Regions from separate parts of the Candidatus Caldatribacterium saccharofermentans genome, predicted to be linked through region 2. Evidence: riboswitches for the same ligand, from Rfam matches in the RefSeq annotation. Region 2 holds a riboswitch; each other region holds the start of a gene.
The links. Region 2 has a riboswitch for cobalamin ahead of ACPT9Q_RS08150 (energy-coupling factor ABC transporter permease). Riboswitches for the same ligand answer to the same signal wherever they lie in the genome.

Region 1 (2,187 bases), 450 kb from region 2:
GAGAATCGGAGAGCGCATACCGTCCCTGACCCACCCCCTGGGCGACAAACAAACTCACCCCGCAAAGGGCAATAAAGCCAAAAAGAAGAAAAGGTTTTCGGAACCTCTTCCGCCGCTTCATGGCTCATGATTATACTCCCAAAAGAGAAGGGAGGAGAAGAGTATGCCCAGCGGGCAATCCCTGGTTTTCCGGAACGAGGACATTCAAGCCATTGTCCTGGAGATTCCTGAAGGCCACAAACACCTCCGCACCACCATCGTCCTCCAGGATGGCACTACCCTGACCTTTCAAGAAGCCACCATCGCGAATCTCGTCCGGGCCTACATAACCGTCACAACGCATCCGACAAAACAGCGGGTGGTCCTCACCGGAGCGCGGCTTCCCTTGCGCAAGGAAGGATACGCCGAATGGCAGCTTCTTGAGGAAGACGAGATCACTCCTTCGAAGACTGGTACGGTCCAAAAATCTCCGGATGGATAATGGAGGCAAAGATGCGCAGAGCCTGGGTTATCCGGGGACCAGGACGGGAGACGATGTCGCTGTCGACCACGAATACCCGGCCTTGCTGTACCGCCTGGAGGACTTTGAGCCGTGTATCGGAGACGATGAAGTTGTAGGGGAGGTTTTCCCCGTGGGCGCTCACCACGGTGATGATATCGGGATTCCGGCGGAGGAGCTCTTCAAGGTCGAGGGTCACGTACCCCGAGAGGTCCTCTACTACGTTTTTCCCTCCAGCGAGGGTGATGAACTCATGGATGAAGGTGTCCTTCCCCGCCGTCCAGAGAGGGTTGTGCCAGATGACGTGGAACACCCGGGGTTTTTCCTCCTCAGAAAGACCGGAAACCCTGGCCTGAACTTCCTGGACGTTCCTCTCCATGGCTTGAGCCAGGGCCTCTCCTTCCTTTTCCTTCCCAAGGAGGAGAGCAACCTTCCGGATGCTTTCGATGACCTGGGGAATAGACTTTGGGTCAAGGACGAACACCGGGTACCCGAGTTTGGTCAGCCGCTCAATGACCTCAGGAGGCGTCAGGGACCCGGCAAGCACAAGGTCCGGGTCAAGGCGAACGATTGCCTCAAGGTCAACTTCGGTGATGCTCCCGATTTTCTCCTTTTTCTTCGCCTCCTCAGGGTAATCGCAGTACGTCGTGACCCCCACAAGGCTTCCCTCCGCCCCCAGGGCAAAGACGATCTCGGTGTTCGCCGGGGTGAGGGAAATGACCCGCGCTGCAGGGGAAGACAAAGTGATCGTTCGCCCAGTATCGTCGGTGACCTCAAGCCCAAAAGCCGAAGAGAGCAGGAAGAGAGAGCAAAAAACAGCAAGAAGGAGAACTCTTCGCCTCATCGCCCATACCCCCTTGAGAATTCGCGAAGGAGGAGGGGGAGAGGGAGGGCTATGCTCCATGCCTGGGGCGGAGTCCAGGACACTTTCCCACCTCCTCTTTCCGCGAAGAGTGGTTGGGATGCGCTTCAGGCAGGTCTCCTGGCTTCCGGATCATCGCTTAAGGCGCGCCTTCCCGGGTTTCCCCAGTGGCACATGCACCCTGCTCCCCGGTCACAGTGGCGGGACCGCGCCGGATTCCCACCGGCTTCCCTATTAAGGACCACGTCCACCTGAAACGAACCACTGTAAGTATACCACACTCTGTGGTACAATGAACACTACACCCAGAAAGAAGGCAATGCGATGCTTTGCGAGGACATCGAAAAACTTGCTCAGGACCTCTCGGGGAAACTCGAGGAAAAGCGAGGTGTTTTCACCCTCACCGTGACTCTTGCCGAACGAAGGGGGTTTTTGCGGAAAGACCGCCTTGAGTACGTTGCCCGCTTCCGCATCGATGACAGTGCCAAAGTGCTCCACTTCTCCGAAATGCTGCAAGAACGGGGTTCGGGAATTGCCTCCGGTGAGGACATCCAGGGCTTTGGCGTTACAAAGGAGGTCACGCGGGTCACTCCCGGCCCAAGAAGCGGCACCATTGAGGAGCAATCGAACCTCTTCGGGGCAAAGTATGAGTACCGATTTGACTATGGGGCAATTCGAAAGGCTTTCGCAGAGGCTGCAGAAAGGCACGGCTTTCGGTTTGAGTACCACGCTGGTTTTGGCAGCGTCTGAGTGTGGTATAATGAAAAATGGTGGGCGAATAGCTCAGGGGGAGAGCACTTGCCTTACAAGCAAGGGGTCAGAGGTT
Region 2 (2,187 bases):
ATGGGAGTCCGCATGACCCCTGCCGTGGTCGTTGACGGAACGGTGCTCTTTTCCGGGAAAGTCCCAACCGTTGAGGAGCTCAAAGAAGCCCTTCAAAAACTCCGTTCGTGAGACCATGAAGAAAGCGTCATGCCCTGTATGCCACAGTGAGGGTCAGAACGTTCTGGCCCTCACTGTGAAGCACCTGGTGAGGGAGGCCCTGAGGGACACCGTACACGAAACGACGACTTACCACCTTTGCCTCAATCCACATTGCCCGGTGGTCTACTTTGATGCCTCTGGGAAGACCCTGAAGAAAGAAGACCTCAAGATTCCCGTATGGTACAAGGACGGAGCTTTTCCGAAGTACATCTGTTACTGCAGTCGGGTCACGGAAGAGGAGATACGCTCTGCCATCCGCCAGGGAGCAAGAACCCTAGAAGACATCCAGAGGATGACCGGCGCCGGAAGTAAGGGGTTTTGTCTTACTGAGAATCCTTCAGGACGGTGCTGTCACGGAGAAATCGCAAAAATCCTTGAGAAAGCTTGCAGGGTATCGCCACAGAGCCAGTAGTAACCCTTGAAAGATTCCCCTTCAGAATCTATAATGTTGCAAAAAGTGAATACCGTCCGTTGAGGGTGCCTTAAGGCTTAAAAGGGAAAGCGGTGAAAATCCGCTGCAGCCCCCGCTACTGTATACGGCGACGAATCCCAACCACTGGGGAACACCTGGGAAGGTGGGAGGAGGATGACCCGTGAGCCAGGAGACCTGCCCTCAACGATGCTAACCCTTCGGAGGGAAGGGCAATGGCAAAGATACTGCCCCTCTTTCTGGAGGGGCATTTTTGTTCCTCAAAGGAGGTGGACCCTGTGCGTGTTCTTCTCGTGGCTCTCTTTAGTGCAGCAGGTTTTCTCTTTTGCACTTCCCCCGTGTACGCCATGCACATCTCAGAGGGATTCCTGCCACCCCTGTGGTGCGGGGTGTACTTCGCCCTGAGTGCTCCCCTGGTCTTTCTGGGGTTTCTGCAGGTGCGAAGGATGCAGGATCCCCACACCAGAATGTTCCTTGCCCTGGCCGGAGCGTACATTTTCCTCCTCTCTGCCCTGAAACTGCCCTCGGTCACCGGTTCCTGTTCCCACCCCACAGGGACAGGACTCTCAAGCATTCTCTTCGGTCCTGTGGTCACCGCTTTTCTCTCGTCTCTTGTCCTCCTCTTCCAGGCGCTCCTTTTAGCCCATGGGGGCATCACCACCCTGGGAGCCAACATCCTCTCCATGGGCATTGCGGGACCCCTCACAGGATTCCTGGTGTTCCAGCTCCTGCGAAGATACCGTTTGACTGTGGCCGTCTTCTTTGCCGCCTTCACAGCTGACCTTGCCACCTACGTGGTTACCTCTTTTCAGCTTGCCCTGGCTTTTCCGGGACGGTCTTTCCTCCTCTCCTTCGCCAGGTTCATGGCCCTTTTTGCCGTCACCCAGGTCCCCCTGGCCGTCATGGAGGGGCTTTTGACCGTGGCGCTTTTTGAATACCTCCGGGCCCGAATGGGCGCTGAACTTACCCGTCTGGGGGTGAGGATAGCATGAAGGGGAAGATTCTCCTGCTTTTCCTCTGCTGCGTGGTGCTCTTTTTCGTTTCTCTCCGCCTTGGACAGCACCAGGGAGATCTTGCAGGAGCCGATGAAGAAGCCCAGGCACTCATTCAGGAAATCGCCCCGGATTTCAGCCCCTGGTTCTCCCCCCTCTGGGAACCACCCTCAGGGGAAATCGAAACCCTGATTTTTGCCCTGCAGGCAGCTACAGGAGGGCTCATCATCGGGTACATCCTCGGGAAGCGAAGCACGCACTGATGTTCCGGCACGTTGTGATGTTCGCCTGTGAAAGTCGGGGGCGCACCATGCACCCGGGGGAGAAAATGCTCGTCGTGTTTTTCCCCATCGTCCTTTTGGGATTCTCAAGAAGTGGTGCGCTCCTTGCCGCAAACATTGGGCTTTTCCTTTCCCTCCACCTCTTCTTCCGAACACCCTGGCGGTGGGTCCTGCGCTCCACACTCACCCTCCTGGGCTTTGTCGGTAGTTCCAGTTTTGTCCTTCTTCTTGAATACCCCCTGGATTTCGTCCTCCTTGTGGTCCTCCGCGCCGCTTTCTCGGCTTTCGCCCTGACCTTCTTTCTCTTCACCACTCCCCCGGGGGATATCTTCCTCTTTCTCTC
Region 3 (2,187 bases), 160 kb from region 2:
GTGGCTGAGGTAGGGACGTTCTTCTCTGTAGAGAAGACGCAGGGGAGATCCTCTTTGCCGATGGTGCGGAGTTCCCGGGAGATTCCCCTTTGCACTTCTTCAATCCAGGGATAGGGTTCCATACTCAGGGTTACAGAAAGCGCCAGAGGCTCTCCTCCCGCCGCAAGGATTTCTGCCAGGGCAACCCGGGCGGTGAACTGAGCGGATACTTCGAGGGGGACAGAGAGACTGTCCCCCGGTTTTGGTCCTATCCCACCAAGGGCGTCACAGGCCACGAGGAGTTCCTCTTTGCCAGTGTTCACCACAAGGCAATCCCGGTTCATCGCCGTGCCAACGCCCGGTGAAGAAGGGCGGCAAGGAAGACGTTGACAAAGGATCCTACAAGGAGGGAGAGCAGGATACCGAAGAAGAACCCCCACCCGAAAAGGGGGACGACGCTCAGCGGGGCAAAGACGCCGTTGAGAACGGTGCCCACAAGGACGGCCCCAGGGTACTTCCACCGCAGGAAGGCAAAACGAAAGGCCAGGGCAATGCCTGCCATCTCCAGGGCAATCACAAGATGCACAAAAGCCCCCAGGGGGAACCCGACGTTCAGGGAAGTCAGAATGTGCCCCAGAAAGGCGATGAGCGCTCCCTCAGGGTATCCCAAAAACAGGGCACCGAAAAATCCTGGAAGGGAGTCTAAAGCCACGGTTCCGGTGGGGCTGGGGATTTTCACGAACGACCCCACAACGCTCAAGGCCACGAGGGTAGCCACAAGGCTCAGGCGAAGGGGGAAAGAAGTGCTCAGAGCTTTCCGTTCCATCGGCATCCTCCTTTCCTGAAATGAAAAAAGCCCTCAGGCAATGCCTGAGGGCTTTGCCATCACCCTCTTTGGCGCTTCCGTGGCAGGTCTTCTGGCTCAGGTTCCTCGGAAGGAGACCCTTCCCAGCTTTCGCCAGTGGCTATGCTCTCCTTCCTCCCCATCACAGCGGCGGGTCCGCGCCGGACTTTCACCGGACTTCCCTATTCTCCCCAAAAAGGGGCACCACGGAAGGGAACCAGTTTTTCTACTTTTTCCTGTATTATAGCGCTTTTTGTGGTTCTTACAAGGAGGACGGGAGAGAAAAACCCCGTTAGCGGAAATTTATCGGGGGTTCCAACTTGGTATATGGGAAGCACTCTGGAGGTAGGGTCCCATGGTATCAGAGTTCCAGAGAGTTCTGGAATTTTCTCTCCATTTCCTGAAGGAATGGATTTCCAGGAATTTGAGGAAAGGCTCTGGGAGACCATGAATACCATCCTCACCCTGTTTGGGGATGTCACCCCAAGGAAGAACCTCCTTTGGACACGAAGACATCAGAGAATACCTGTACCTCCTCGACGACCAGGTTGGTTTTGGGAAGAAAAGGATTGATTCTCTCCTGGAAGCCCTGGTCCTTTCCCCCAAAGAGAAGGGAAGAAAGAGGAGGAAGAAGTCCAGAATCCTTGGGAAACTCTCTACGTCCATGAGGGGAAGGAAGTCTCAAGCTCAGGGAGAGCCAAGCTCAAGAATCCCCACTACTTTGCCGGTTGCTATGAGGACACCGAAGAGCTCTTCCTCGAGGTCCTCGAGTACCTGGAGGAACACTATGACCTCGACACGGTACAGGAGATCTTCCTCTGTGGTGATGGGGCCTCCTCCCCAAGAAAGGACTGGAGATCATCCCCAAGGCCACCTTCATCCTGGACCGCTTCCACCTTGGGAAACGCATCCGAGAAGCCCTGCCCCGGGATGGCTCAGAAGAGGAACTCTGGAAGGCAGTTGAAGAGAGTTCCTGGGAGGAAGTGGAAGCCTTGCTCCTCAAGGCCCTCTCCCGGGGTAAGAATTCCAGAGACCAAAGAGGCCTTGAAAACCTCTACATCTACCTCTCCGGAAACTCGCGGGGGAATCCAGAATGCCAGGCACCATAGAGAGCTGGAATTGCGAATCAGTGCCGAAGCCCACAAAAGCCTATCCTCTCAGCTCGACTCTCCCATCGTCCCATGGGCTGGGGGAGGAAAGGGGTGGACCGCAGATATCTCCGAGTTTTGAAGTTCAACAGGTGCTCAATCAGGCACTACTTCCTGAGAACCCAAAGGCAGAAACTTCCTCCCTTCATCCTTTCCCCTGAGACCATCAAGAAAGAGAAGGAGAGGGGGAAGGAGGTGTTCCGGGAAGTCTATAAC

Region 1: it holds a riboswitch for cobalamin, as region 2 does, so the genes downstream of both, ACPT9Q_RS05870 (helical backbone metal receptor) here and ACPT9Q_RS08150 (energy-coupling factor ABC transporter permease) in region 2, are expected to answer to the same signal.
Region 3: it holds a riboswitch for cobalamin, as region 2 does, so the genes downstream of both, ACPT9Q_RS07355 (ECF transporter S component) here and ACPT9Q_RS08150 (energy-coupling factor ABC transporter permease) in region 2, are expected to answer to the same signal.

The regions. Positions count from the first base shown of each region.
Region 1 is NZ_CP187957.1:1,154,647-1,156,833, reverse strand. It holds gene ACPT9Q_RS05880 (iron chelate uptake ABC transporter family permease subunit) at 1-121, opposite strand, end outside; gene ACPT9Q_RS05875 (hypothetical protein) at 164-481, shown strand; gene ACPT9Q_RS05870 (helical backbone metal receptor) at 435-1,343, opposite strand; cobalamin riboswitch at 1,455-1,631, opposite strand; gene ACPT9Q_RS05865 (hypothetical protein) at 1,686-2,111, shown strand; tRNA gene ACPT9Q_RS05860 (tRNA-Val) at 2,134-2,187, shown strand, end outside.
Region 2 is NZ_CP187957.1:1,608,261-1,610,447, reverse strand. It holds gene ACPT9Q_RS08160 (MTH895/ArsE family thioredoxin-like protein) at 1-111, shown strand, start outside; gene ACPT9Q_RS08155 ((2Fe-2S)-binding protein) at 116-553, shown strand; cobalamin riboswitch at 600-770, shown strand; gene ACPT9Q_RS08150 (energy-coupling factor ABC transporter permease) at 919-1,563, shown strand; gene ACPT9Q_RS08145 (energy-coupling factor ABC transporter substrate-binding protein) at 1,560-1,826, shown strand; gene ACPT9Q_RS08140 (energy-coupling factor transporter transmembrane component T family protein) at 1,826-2,187, shown strand, end outside.
Region 3 is NZ_CP187957.1:1,451,008-1,453,194, forward strand. It holds gene ACPT9Q_RS07350 (AIR synthase related protein) at 1-323, opposite strand, end outside; gene ACPT9Q_RS07355 (ECF transporter S component) at 320-811, opposite strand; cobalamin riboswitch at 870-1,047, opposite strand; gene ACPT9Q_RS07360 (hypothetical protein) at 1,006-1,305, opposite strand; partial or broken gene ACPT9Q_RS07365 (hypothetical protein) at 1,481-1,600, shown strand; gene ACPT9Q_RS07370 (hypothetical protein) at 1,705-1,932, shown strand; gene ACPT9Q_RS07375 (hypothetical protein) at 2,026-2,187, shown strand, end outside.